Regions from separate parts of the Colwellia sp. RE-S-Sl-9 genome, predicted to be linked through region 3. Evidence: predicted binding sites of a transcription regulator. Region 3 holds the regulator's gene; each other region holds the start of a gene.
The links. Region 3 encodes sigma-54, which starts transcription at its own class of promoters, with help from an activator protein. Its sites were predicted from a motif close to GTTGGCACGNNNNTNGNNT; they were not measured.
Positions count from the first base shown of each region.

Region 1 (4,273 bases), 450 kb from region 3:
CCCGTTGTTATATTAACCACATCAAAGCAAGAAGAAGATAAAGTTAAAGGTTACAACTTAGGTGCAGCTTCATACATTACCAAACCGGTTAATTTTGAAGGCCTAGTTGATCTCATGAAAACATTAGGTAAATATTGGATTGAATTTGTCGAGTTTCCCGTATCGGAAGACAAGTAATAAATTAAACAATTTAAGTAACCACTTGGCGATAATGATCAGTTATGAATAACCCAATAAAAAGCGTATTGTTAGTAGAAGATGACGAAGACGATTACCTATTAACCAGTGATTATCTTCAACAAGTTTCAACCTATCAATTTGATATTCAATGGACTGACAGCTCCGTTGAAGCGCTAGAGTTACTTAAACAAAATAAGCACGACATCTGCCTACTTGACTATCAATTAGGCTCAATTAATGGTTTGTCGGTACTAAAACAAGCGATTAATGCCGGCTGTACCATACCTATCATTATGTTAACCGGCCAATCCGACAATCAACTTGATAACGACGCCCTAGATGCTGGGGCTGTTGATTACGTTGTAAAATCAGAGCTTAACACCACACGTTTTCATCGTGCTATTCGCTATGCACTGTCTCGAAAAGAAATTGAAAACGAACGCTTAGAGCGTATTAAAGCCGAAACCCGTAGTCGTTCTAAAGACAAATTTGTTGCCCATCTTAGTCATGAGCTACGTACACCATTAACCTCTATTTTAGGCTATACCGAGCTCTTATTATTCAATAAAGAAAACAGCCATATTCATGCTGAATTAAGCACTATTTTAGACAATGGCAAACATTTATTAGGTTTATTAAATAACGTACTCGACCTTTCAAAAATTGCCGCCGATAAGCTTGAACTCAACTACACCCATATCGCATTAGACAACTTCATTATTGACTTGTACGCCTTAATGTCAGTAACCGCTCAAGATAAAGGTATCGTACTAAAAATAAATGCTAAAACACCACTACCGCTACACATTAATGCTGATGCAATACGATTAAGACAAGTGTTTATTAACCTTATCCATAACGCTATAAAATTTACCGACAAAGGTTCAGTTACTGTAGATATATGGTTAGAGCGTAGCAACAATAAAAACACCTTACATTTTACAATTACCGATACAGGTATTGGTATTCCTACACATTTACTTGCCACAATATTTAAACCTTTTGAACAAGTGGAAGATATTGTTTCACGTAACGAAGAAGGAGCCGGCTTAGGTTTAGCTATTTGTTGTGAACTATTAAAACAAATGGATGGAACAATAGAGGTAGAATCAACAGAAAATGTTGGCAGCAAATTTATTATTACCCTTGAGTTAGGCGATATATCTCATACCACCGTTGCGCCTTTATCTTTTAACCGAATACACTCACAAGCCACAACAGAAAACTTCCCTCAAATTACCGGACACGTATTAATTGTTGACGACTTAAAAGATATTCGAAATCTTATTGGTTTTATTTGCCGATCGTTTGGTTTAAAAACCTCGTTTGCCGTTAATGGCGAACATGCCATCACTAAAATTTTAGAAGCTCAAGAACAAGGTAACCCTTTTAACAGCATACTTATGGATATTCATATGCCTGTTTTAGATGGTAAACGTACTATTTTAAAACTAAGAGAAATGGGCATAACCACACAAATAGTTGCCGTTACAGCAGCAACAATGAAAGGCGTACATCAAGAACTGAAAAGCTTAGGTTTTAACGACGTAGTTGCAAAACCGATAGATAAACACGTTTTATATCAATCGTTAACACAAAGCTTAGCGAATAATAAAAATGCAAGAGTGCAAATAAAATCGCTTGAACAACCGATAAACAATGTATCTAATGCAACAGAAAACGCCGCATCGCCCTCAACACATTTTTTAATTATTGAAGACGATAAAGACGCCGCACAAGTTACCGCCTTACTCCTTAATAACTTAAATATTGAAGCAAGTATTGCCCACAGCGCAGCAGAAGCAACAACACTTTTAACACAAAACGAAGGGCTATCTAACCACCAATACGACCAAATATTATTAGATATAAACCTACCCGACGCTAATGGTTTAGCCTTGTCTAAACAATTACGCATACTCTCACCTAACAGTAAAATCACCATTATTAGTGGCAACGCAATCAGCCAAGACGTACTAACCGAATTTTCAATTGATCAAGCACTGCTTAAACCCATCAACTTAACTATGCTTAAACAAATAACTTAAAACTCCCCCTTCATTCACCAATAAACCTCAATTGTGAAAATTATACATTTTCACCCTGTAAAGTTTACTTTTATATATTCACGCCACGTCAAAATAAAAACAAAAACAGCTAAAAAAACAACAACTTAACCATTGGCATAACTCTCGCATTATCATTATTGAAAACACTTATTAACAAATCTAAAAGGAGAAACATATGTTAGGTTGGGCATTAACCTTTTTTGTTATAGCAATTATTGCAGCTATCTTTGGTTTTGGCGGCATCGCAGGAGCAGCAGCTGGTGTAGCAAAAATTATATTTTTTATTTTTGTCGTATTGTTGGTTATCTCATTAATTTCCAATGCTATACGAGGTAAAGCACCAAAAGCTTAAGTAACGTATTAACTGAATATATTAAACATAAACACATTTATTTTTTAACGGAGAATGACTATGACTATTAACAAAAACAAATCATTACTATTATTAACAATTATCGCGGCTTTAGGTTTAAGTGCTTGTACAGAGCAAAAAGCAGAAACAGCAGGTGAAAAAGTTGATGAAGTAGTTTTAGACGCTAAAAATGCAGCCTCTGATGCAGGCGACTCAATTAAAGACGCTGCAACAGATGCAGGTAACGCGATTGAAGATGCTTGTGAAAATGTAAAAGAAGGTTTAAAAGCTAAAGATCAAGACTGTTAATTTTAGCTTCATCCTAAAACACACTATCACCTTTAGGTCATAGTGTGTTTTTCATTAAAAACACACTGTTCATACCAAACACCTGATCAGTAACAGGAATATAACTCATGAACAATACAGTCAGCCTACTTATTAAAAACACTTTTGCCACCCTATTCACCTTTATATTTTTAGGGTTAGCTGCAGCCATTTTATTCTCTTTAGTGATTAATATATCTACGGCTATATTGAACGGCTCCGATATTATGGAAATGTTTTTAAGTAGTATAAATACTGGAGTCATTGGATTAGCGGTATTTGAACTCGCTCTCGTGATAAATAAAGAATATGTAAATAATACGCCAGATAAAAAAGAAGATGACGCGATTACCGTATTAAGAAGAACATTGCCTAGATTTATAGGTATGGTATGCGTTGCTTTATCGCTTGAAGGATTAATAATGGTAATAAAATATAGCCAGCTAGATCTTGCAGGTAACCTATACTACCCAGTAGCCATAATAACTTCCACGGCACTTTTGTTAACCGCATTAGGGCTCTTTTTACACCTAACCCGCAAGCCTAACTAAAACACTTAACTTTAAAGTTTTCAGCCTATTTATTGATAACAGGTATACGAAGGAAGGGTTATGTCTATTCAAAAAAAGCTTAAAAAAAAGACCAAAAAATTCATTAAATCTAAACATATGCTCAGTAGCCTTACCGTAGCATCTTTTTTAGAATCAACTATAGTCCCCATTCCGCTAGAAGCTATTTTAGTGCCTTTAATGCAAGCACGCCGTGAAAAACTATGGCTTATTGCACTTATGGCAACACTGGGTTGTATTATTGGCGCTTTATTTGGTTATGCCTTAGGTTATTATCTATTTGATGCCGTGGGTGATTGGATTATTAATACTTTTTCAACGTCAGAACAGTTTGAAGGCGTCAAGCAAAAAATGGAAAACCAAGGCTTCTGGTTTGTAATAACTTTAGGCATTGTTCCTGTTCCATTTCAAATCGCTATGCTTGCTGCCGGTGCTACTAAATATTCACTGACACTTTTTTTAATTGCCGCAACAATTGCCCGCTCTATTCGTTATTTCGGTTTAGCCATAATCGTTTATTACGCGGGTGATAAAGCAGAAAAACTCATCCGTAAGCATAAAACCAAAACAATGATTGTTTTAACGATGATCATTTTAGCTATGTGGGGTGTAAATAGTTTTTTTTAATAAGTTGTTTAAACTTACTCACTACGGAAAAAATACCTGATAATCAAACTTCACTGTAATTGTAAAATTTACCTACACCCTGTTTTTTTTACAATTTTCTATTTAAAACAAAACACACAAAAACAGATAACAAATTGAATAATAAGGAT
Region 1 is NZ_CP182631.1:3,195,231-3,199,503, reverse strand. Features, by position in the region: gene ACM9HF_RS13890 (response regulator) at 1-177, shown strand, start outside; gene ACM9HF_RS13885 (response regulator) at 222-2,228, shown strand; gene ACM9HF_RS13880 (DUF1328 family protein) at 2,425-2,601, shown strand; gene ACM9HF_RS13875 (hypothetical protein) at 2,662-2,910, shown strand; gene ACM9HF_RS13870 (hypothetical protein) at 3,018-3,479, shown strand; gene ACM9HF_RS13865 (YqaA family protein) at 3,540-4,124, shown strand.
Region 1: a site for sigma-54 is predicted at 2,360-2,378, ahead of ACM9HF_RS13880 (DUF1328 family protein). Genes of this name have one in related genera too.

Region 2 (4,273 bases), 800 kb from region 3:
TGAAGCTCGTGATGCTGAAATTAACCTTGCTATGTCGAATAGCTTTGGTTTTGGCGGAACTAATGCAACATTAGTGATGCAAAAATATAAATAACCTTGATTGAACGCAACATCGTTCAGAAAGTTAAGGTGTAATAACATACGCTAGTTACAAATAAACAAGTGTAATAGTAATTAAATTTAAAACCACTAAAGATAGCTTTAGTGGTTTTTTGTTTTGTAGGGTAAAATAGTGTTATTACACTAAAATATTCCATTTTAAAGTATTATGAATATATACCACGATGAAAACATGCCTTTCGCCAAAGAATTTTTTGGCGATTTAGGTATTCTTTACCCCTTTGCAGGGCGTGAACTAACTGCTGATATGGTAGAAAATGCTGATATTTTATTAGTGCGCTCTATTACGAAAGTTAATGAAGCTTTACTGGCTAATAATAAATCACTGCAATTTGTAGGTACTGCAACTATAGGCGTTGATCACATCGATCAAGCTTATTTAAAAAGTCGTGATGTATTTTTTACTTCAGCTCCTGGTTGTAACGCAATTTCAGTGGCTGAATATGTGTTAAGTGCATTAGTTGTAATGAGTGAACGTTATTTAATTGATTTGTTTTCACTTAATGTTGGCATTGTAGGCGCAGGAAATACAGGTACTCGGTTAAGCGAAAAGCTTACCGCATTAGGTATTAATTATGTAATGTGTGATCCTGTGTTAGCTGATAACCCAAATGATACGAGAAACTTTGTATCCTTAGATGAAGCGCTAGCTTGTGATGTGATTTCTCTTCACGTACCGCTTACAGAAACCGGCGAGCATCCAACCTATCATTTATTAAATTCAGATCGCTTAAGTCAGTTAACAGATGAGCAAATATTAATAAATGCTTGTCGTGGTGAAGTTATAGACAATAAAGCATTACTGTCTCTTAAACAAAATGGTATGAAAACTAAATTAATACTCGATGTGTGGGAAGGCGAACCTAACTTACTACATCCGTTAATTGAATATGCAGAAATAGCCAGCGCACACATTGCTGGTTATAGCTTAGAAGGAAAAGCTCGTGGCACAGAAATGCTCTATCAGGCATTATGTAAACAGCTCAATATTCCCGTAGAAAAAGTACTTAAAGACTTATTACCTAGTGCGTCAATTAACGCGGTTGAAATAAAACAAGACTTTGATGAAATATTACTAAACCAGCTAGTAAAAATGGTTTACGATGTAAGGCGCGATGATGGAATATTTCGCCAGCAAATAAACACCAAAGGATTCGATCACATTCGAAAAACATACCCTGCTCGCAGGGAGTTTTCGGCAGTTACCGTTTCTATGAATCATCAAGCCAATGAAGATGTGCCGCATCGTCTTGGCTTTAGCAAATAGTTAATTAAAAAAGAGAGAGGACCATGGCACAGAAATTTGATGTTTGCGTACTTGGCGCAACAGGCTTAGTAGGCAAAACCATTATTGAAATTCTTGAACAACGAGACTTTCCAATTAATAAATTATACCCATTAGCAAGTGCACGCTCTGCTGGTGAATTTATTGAATTTAAAGGTGAAAGTATTGAAGTTTTAAATGCAGATAACTTTGACTTTAGCCAAGCACAAATTGGTTTCTTTTCAGCAGGTGGCGCTACCTCAGCTAAATTTGCACCAATCGCTGGCGAAGCAGGTTGTATTGTAATCGATAACACATCAGAGTTTCGTTACGAAGACGATATTCCACTAATTGTGCCTGAAGTTAACCCTCAAGCATTAGGTGAATACCGTAACCGTAATATTATTGCTAATCCTAACTGTTCAACTATTCAAATGTTAGTTGCATTAAAACCCATTCAAGACGCAGTGGGTATCTCACGTATTAACGTGTGTACATACCAATCTGTATCAGGTGGCGGTAAAGAATCAATGGACGAGTTAGCTAAACAAACAGCTGATTTGTTAAGTGGTAAGCCTGTTGAGTCTAAAAACTTCTCTCGTCAAATAGCGTTTAACGTTATTCCACAAATTGACGTGTTTTTAGAAAATGGCTACACCAAAGAAGAAATGAAAATGGTTTGGGAAACTAAGAAAATTTTCGGCGACGACAATATTCTAGTTAATCCTACTGCTGTTCGTGTTCCAGTGTTTTTTGGGCATGGTGAAGCGCTTCATATTGAAACTAACTCACCTATTTCAGCTGAAGAAGTTAAAGACTTATTAGAAAAAGCTGAAGGTGTTGTACTTTGTCGTAACGATGAAGACTTCCCAACTCAAATTGGCGAAGCTAGCGGTAAAGATGCTACATTTGTTGGTCGTGTACGTGAAGATATTAGCCACAACTGCGGCATAAACATGTGGATTGTTGCCGACAATACGCGTAAAGGTGCTGCAACAAACAGTATTCAAATTGCCGAACTATTAATAAAAGATCACTTATCTTAATTTAATAATTTATCATCGGATATACCTTAAACCCATTATTAGCTTCTAATAGTGGGTTTTTTTATGAGAATAATGCTACATTTCTTAAATAAAACTATAGAAAAACAAGAAATTACCGATATAGTAAAGATAAAATTAGATACCCCTATAGCAATTTCTGGGCAGTTAAAGAGCAGCCCCTAGTATTATGTAATGAGTTGGAATAAACTTTGCTTTGTTTTATCTGATCTTTATGTGACAAGTTATTGGCTCCATTAATAATAAATAGGAATGTTGTAATGCAACAATTTTTACGTCTGTGCCTGTGGCAGATTATTATGTTTACTGTTTTCACTGCTTCTACAGTTGCGGCTGAAGAAGCAGGTATACGTATTAAAGGGCCAAAATCGTCAGATGTTTTTCGATATGAGCAATATGGTCCTATTACTGCGCAAGATACTTTATGGAACATAGCTTTAAAAGTAAGGCCTGAAAACAGTTTATCTGTTTATCAAGTGATGCAGTCTTTATACATGCGCAACCCCCAAGCGTTTGTTGACAATAATTTCAATCACCTCGTTACAGGTGCTTATCTAAAAATTCCTTCTATTGATGAAATGCGATCAGTAGATAAAGAAGCCGCTCAAAAAAAATCTAGTAATGATGATAAAAACTGGGAAAAGAAAGTTGTTAAATCGAAACCTAAAAAAGTTATTAAACCAGAAGAATTATCAGTTAAAAAGAAAGATTTAGATGCTGCTAAAGTAGAAATAAACGAACAGCTGCAAACCTTCGGAAACGATCAAACTCAACGTTTATCAACCATTCAACAAGATGTTCTTGACTCTATTGACGGTTTACAAGCCTTACTTAAAGAAAACGAAGGATTAAGAAATAAACTTTCTTCATTTAATGAGCAACTAGATGTTATGCAAGATGAAGTTGCTAAAAGTAAAGAAATTAAGCTTCAAATGGATGACATGTTAGCTTTGCAACAAGCCTTAATAGACAAAGCCAATGCTGCAGAAGAAAAAGCCTTACGTCTTGAGCAAGAAAATAAAGAAAAAAATAATACCTTAATATCAAAAATTTTAGCAAGCGCTTGGTTTTATATTACTCTTTCTGCCATATTCATGGGCTTACTCGTTGGGAGCATTATTTGGTTTCTACTTAAAAGAAAATCAAAAGATGAGCCTGAAGAAGAAAAAGTTATTGCCAAAGAAGTAGAGCCGCCAGCTGAAGTTAAAACTGAAGAAAAACCTCCAGTTGAGGAAAAAGTTGAAGATGAGCTAACGTTGGATGATGAGCTTTCATTAGATGACGAATTATCTTTAGATGATGAGCTTGCTATCGATTTAGCTGAAGATGGTGATGATGACTTGTTTTCTGATGATTTATCTAACGATGATGTAATACATTTAGATGATGAAATAGATGACTTAGAAGATATCTCGTTAGCTGGAGAAGTGCTTGAAGGCGGCGAATTAGGGCAAGACGATTTAGATGCTTTATTAGCGGGTTTTGATGATGACGATCCTCTAGAGTCTTCCAAAGAAGATGAACCTGAGGAAGATAGTATTGATGATCTACTGGGGGGGACTGATGAACTAGAAGATTTCTCTGTTAGTCCAGAACCTGAACCAGAAGCAGCACCAGAGCCAGAAGAAGATATGTCGGGCGACCTAACTGATCCAGACGACATAGATGGGCTAATGGCGTCAGTTTCAGAGCCAGATCCAAGCCCTGAGCCAGCAGCACCAGAGTCAGAAGAAGATATGTCGGGCGATTTAACAGATCCAGACGACATAGACGCATTAATGGCGTCAGTTTCTGCGCCAGAGTCAAGCCCTGAACCAGAAGCAAC
Region 2 is NZ_CP182631.1:1,950,467-1,954,739, reverse strand. Features, by position in the region: gene fabB (beta-ketoacyl-ACP synthase I) at 1-94, shown strand, start outside; gene ACM9HF_RS08330 (4-phosphoerythronate dehydrogenase) at 269-1,387, shown strand; gene ACM9HF_RS08325 (aspartate-semialdehyde dehydrogenase) at 1,411-2,430, shown strand; gene ACM9HF_RS08320 (FimV/HubP family polar landmark protein) at 2,709-4,273, shown strand, end outside.
Region 2: a site for sigma-54 is predicted at 2,627-2,645, ahead of ACM9HF_RS08320 (FimV/HubP family polar landmark protein). Genes of this name have one in related genera too.

Region 3 (4,273 bases):
CTATTAATCTGCCATATAAATTTAGTGACTATGGGTTGGCTTGATAAATAGTCTTTTACCGGTTGATCTAATCCTGTATAGGCTTTTAATTCTTTATCCCAAAAGGGATTAGGAAGAAAGCGTGCATCAAACACATAATCAGCATCTTGCGGTACGCCATGCTTAAAACCAAATGATTCAAATACAACCACCATAGAGCCAGACTTTTTACCCAAAATACGCTCTCTTACTAAATCTGCAAGTTGGTGAGGCGATAGTTGGCTGGTATTAATGTATAAACCTGTACGGGTAGATATTGGTTCTAATAATTTTTTTTCCAAGGCGATAGCCTGATCGAGAGCTATATTTTGCTTAATGAGAGGATGTAACCTTCTTGTTTCACTGAATCGTCTAATTAAATCACTGTCATCAGCATCTAGGTATAAAATATTTAAATCAACAGTACTAGGGAGATAGTCTAATATTTCAGAAACATCTTGAGGGTTGTTAGGTAAATTACGTACGTCAATGCTCACTGCGACATTTTCATAATCATTGATAACGGTATGTGTTAGTGCCGGTAGTAAATTAACTGGAATATTGTCGACACAATAATAACCTAGATCTTCTAACACTCTTAATGCGACAGACTTTCCTGAACCAGAACGTCCACTTACTATGATTAACTTCATTGAACTGTTCGTTCCTTTTTATAACGACTAATTTCTATTTTCTTGAATAAGATTATACAAAGCTTCATTGCTTTGGCATTTACGCACTTGTTTTGCTATTTGCTTATCACTGAATAGCTTAGCAATACTCTGCAAAGTGGTTAAATGTTCTTTACAAGCGTCTTCGGGAACGAATAACGCAATAAAAATATCAACAGGCTTGTTGTCGATTGCGTCAAAATCTACAGGTATATCGGTAGTTACAATAATTGCTACAACTGATTTTGCATTAGGTAAACGACCATGAGGAATAGCAATACCGTTGCCTATTCCTGTTGATCCTAGTTTTTCTCTTGCGATTAGGCTTTCGAGTAATTCGTATGCACTATGTTCAACAATTTTATCTGCTGCTATGGTACAAATTTTATCGAGAACGCGCTTTTTGCTAGAGCCAGATACTGCACAAAATGTGCAATCTGGCATTAAGATATCTTGCAAAGTCATAATTACTACTAAAGCCTGTTTTTTATAGGTTAATGGTGGGTTGTTTTGCCTTTGTGTTTTAATATTTGACGATCTAGTTTATCGATTAAAGCGTCAATTGAGGCATACATATCATGGTTTTCTGCTGTAGCATGTACTTCTGTTCCCTTTAAATGAACAGTAGATTCAGCTATTTGATTTGATTTTTCAATGGTTAACACAACATGAACATTATTGATCTGATCAAAATGACGTTCTAATTTTGAAAATTTCGTATTAACGTATTCGCGTAAAGAGTTTGTGATTTCTACATGATGACCAGTTAAATTGATTTGCATAAGTTAAACCCTCTTTTAGTGATATTTGAAAAATTAAATTAAACTTTTTCGTTGGTTTGATGGTGGAATGGACAACGATTCTCTATATTTTGCTACGGTTCGACGAGCCACTTGTATACCTTGCTCGGCGAGTATTTCTGCCATTTTATTATCACTTAATGGTTTGGCAGGAATTTCTGCGGCGACAAGTTTTTTGATAAGCTCTCTGATTGCTGTTGAGGAGCAATCGCCACCATTTTCGGTACTAACATGGCTGGAGAAGAAGTATTTAAGTTCAAATATACCTCTTGGTGTATGCATATATTTTTGTGTTGTTACACGTGAAATAGTAGATTCATGCATTTCAACGGCTTCGGCTATATCGTTTAAAACCATAGGTCGCATAGATTCAGGGCCATGCTCAAAAAAGCCTTGCTGGCGCTGAACAATACAATTAGACACTTTTAATAGTGTATCGTTTGTTGACTTCATGGTACGTGTCATTGCTGCATATTGTTGGTTAACAGACAACTTAGGCGCGGTATCTGGATTTAACTCAACAACCCAACGACCATTTTTCTTTTCAACGGATACGTCAGGAATAACATATTGATCGTCACTTTTAACTACGCTGTCACCAGGACGAGGATCTAATGATTGAATTAAGCGAAGGACTTCACGTAATTGATCTTCTTTTAAGCGTGTTTTACGCATTAACTGACGATAATCTCTACTACCTAGTAGATCGATATAATCTTTAACAACTTGCTTGGCTTCTTTTAACCAAGGCGTTGTTAGTTCAAATTGATTCAGTTGAATCAATAAACAATCAGAGACTGAACGAGCCCCTACACCTACAGGATCAAATACGTTAATTCTTTTTAGTACTGCTTGTATTTCATCGAGTTCAACACCTTCAATGCCAACACAGTCTAAAATATCTTCACAGGAAACGGTTAAATATCCAGATTCATCTATGGCTTCAATAATCGCTATTGCAATGGTTTTGTCTGTGTCACTAAAAGGTGTTAATTCCATTTGCCATAAAAGGTGATCTTGCAGCGAGTCTTTAGTTTCGCCTTGGTAGGTATAATCTTCAGAAGGAGAGCTAATGCTACCTGTGTTTGATACGCCAGCACTGTAGCTTTCGTCCCACGTAGTATCCATGTTTAACTCTTCAGGAATATCTGTGTTTCCCATGGCTTCTGTGGTTGTCATTTCATCTATAGTTGGGGAAGAGTCTTCAGTGCCGTCTGTTTTTTTTGAATCTATTTCTTTTGTCGCATTTGCGGAAAATGCATCTTCTAAATTATTGACTGATTCATCTTGGGTATTAGAAGGACTTTCATCAACTTCTAGCAAAGGATTACTCTCCAATGCCTCTTGAATTTCTTGTTGTAAATCCAACGTAGAGAGTTGCAACAGCTTGATGGCTTGTTGTAACTGCGGTGTCATCGTTAGATGTTGTCCGATACGGAGTTGTAAAGAAGGGCGCATCTACGTATTTTTTATCCTATTCATTAATAATACAAAACGATAAAACAATATAAATATTGTTGACTGCTTATAGATAACTATAGCGTAAATTGTTCACCAAGGTATACATCTCTTACATGCTGATTGGAAAGTATTTCTTCAGAGGTCCCTTCAGCGATCAGTTCACCATGACTTACAATATACGCATGCTCGCAAACATCGAGTGTTTCTCGAACATTATGGTCTGTAATTAATATACCTATACCACGTTGCTTTAAGTGAATAATAATTTTTTTTATGTCGCCAACAGAAATAGGATCTACGCCGGCAAACGGTTCATCTAATAATATAAATTTTGGGTCTGCGGCAAGTGCTCTGGCTATTTCGACTCTGCGGCGTTCACCACCAGATAAGCTCATACCTAAATTATCTTTAATATGACCAATATTAAATTCTTCCAATAAGTGCTCTAATCTTTCTTCTCGTTCGATTTCATTAAGGCCTTTTTGAGTTTGTAAGATGGCCATAATGTTATCGTATACACTTAGCTTTCTAAAAATTGAAGCTTCTTGTGGCAGATATCCAATACCTTTTCTAGCGCGTTCGTGCATAGGTAATAAGGTGACGTCTTCATCGTTAAGAACAATAGAGCCTTCATCGTTAGGAACAAGGCCGACTATCATATAAAAAGAAGTGGTTTTTCCTGCACCATTAGGCCCTAGTAAACCTACGATTTGACCAGCGTTGACCTTTAACCCTACATTTTTTACAACCTTACGACCTTTGTAAGATTTAGCTAAACCTTTTGCGATTAACGTTGAGGTAGTCATGACTTATTGAATGTCCTGAGATAAAGTGGGTTTTGTTTTTTCTTTGGGCTGAATAACTGTTTTTACTTTATCGTTTTTATTACTTTCAGCATTTACGTATTCTGTTTCTGAGTTATAGGTAATTTTACTACCGCTTACTTCGCTACCATCTTGTTTCAGTAACGCTTGCCCAGATATGGTTACGGTATTTAAAGACGGTTCATATCTGATTTCATTAGCTTGAAGATTAATAGGTTTACCGTCTTCTAATGTTTGTTCAAAGGTTGCAGGCTTACCTTTTGCTATATAGGTTTTTTCACCTGTTGTTGTGTCTGTAAGTACTTGCACTAAATCAGCTTTGATGATCAATGTACCTTGTTTAATAACAACATTATCGATGTAGCTGAATATTTTGTTTTTAAGATCAGCTGACTGACGGCTGGCGTCAATACTTAGCTCTTGATTTAAATCAATTTTTTTAGCTAAAGCACTCGTGCTTGCTAATGACGATAGTAAAAGCAGTAGTAAGCTACTTTTT
Region 3 is NZ_CP182631.1:2,749,451-2,753,723, reverse strand. Features, by position in the region: gene rapZ (RNase adapter RapZ) at 1-671, opposite strand, end outside; gene ptsN (PTS IIA-like nitrogen regulatory protein PtsN) at 699-1,154, opposite strand; gene hpf (ribosome hibernation promoting factor) at 1,184-1,471, opposite strand; gene rpoN (RNA polymerase factor sigma-54) at 1,505-2,947, opposite strand; gene lptB (LPS export ABC transporter ATP-binding protein) at 3,025-3,756, opposite strand; gene lptA (lipopolysaccharide transport periplasmic protein LptA) at 3,760-4,273, opposite strand, start outside; gene lptC (LPS export ABC transporter periplasmic protein LptC) at 4,265-4,273, opposite strand, start outside.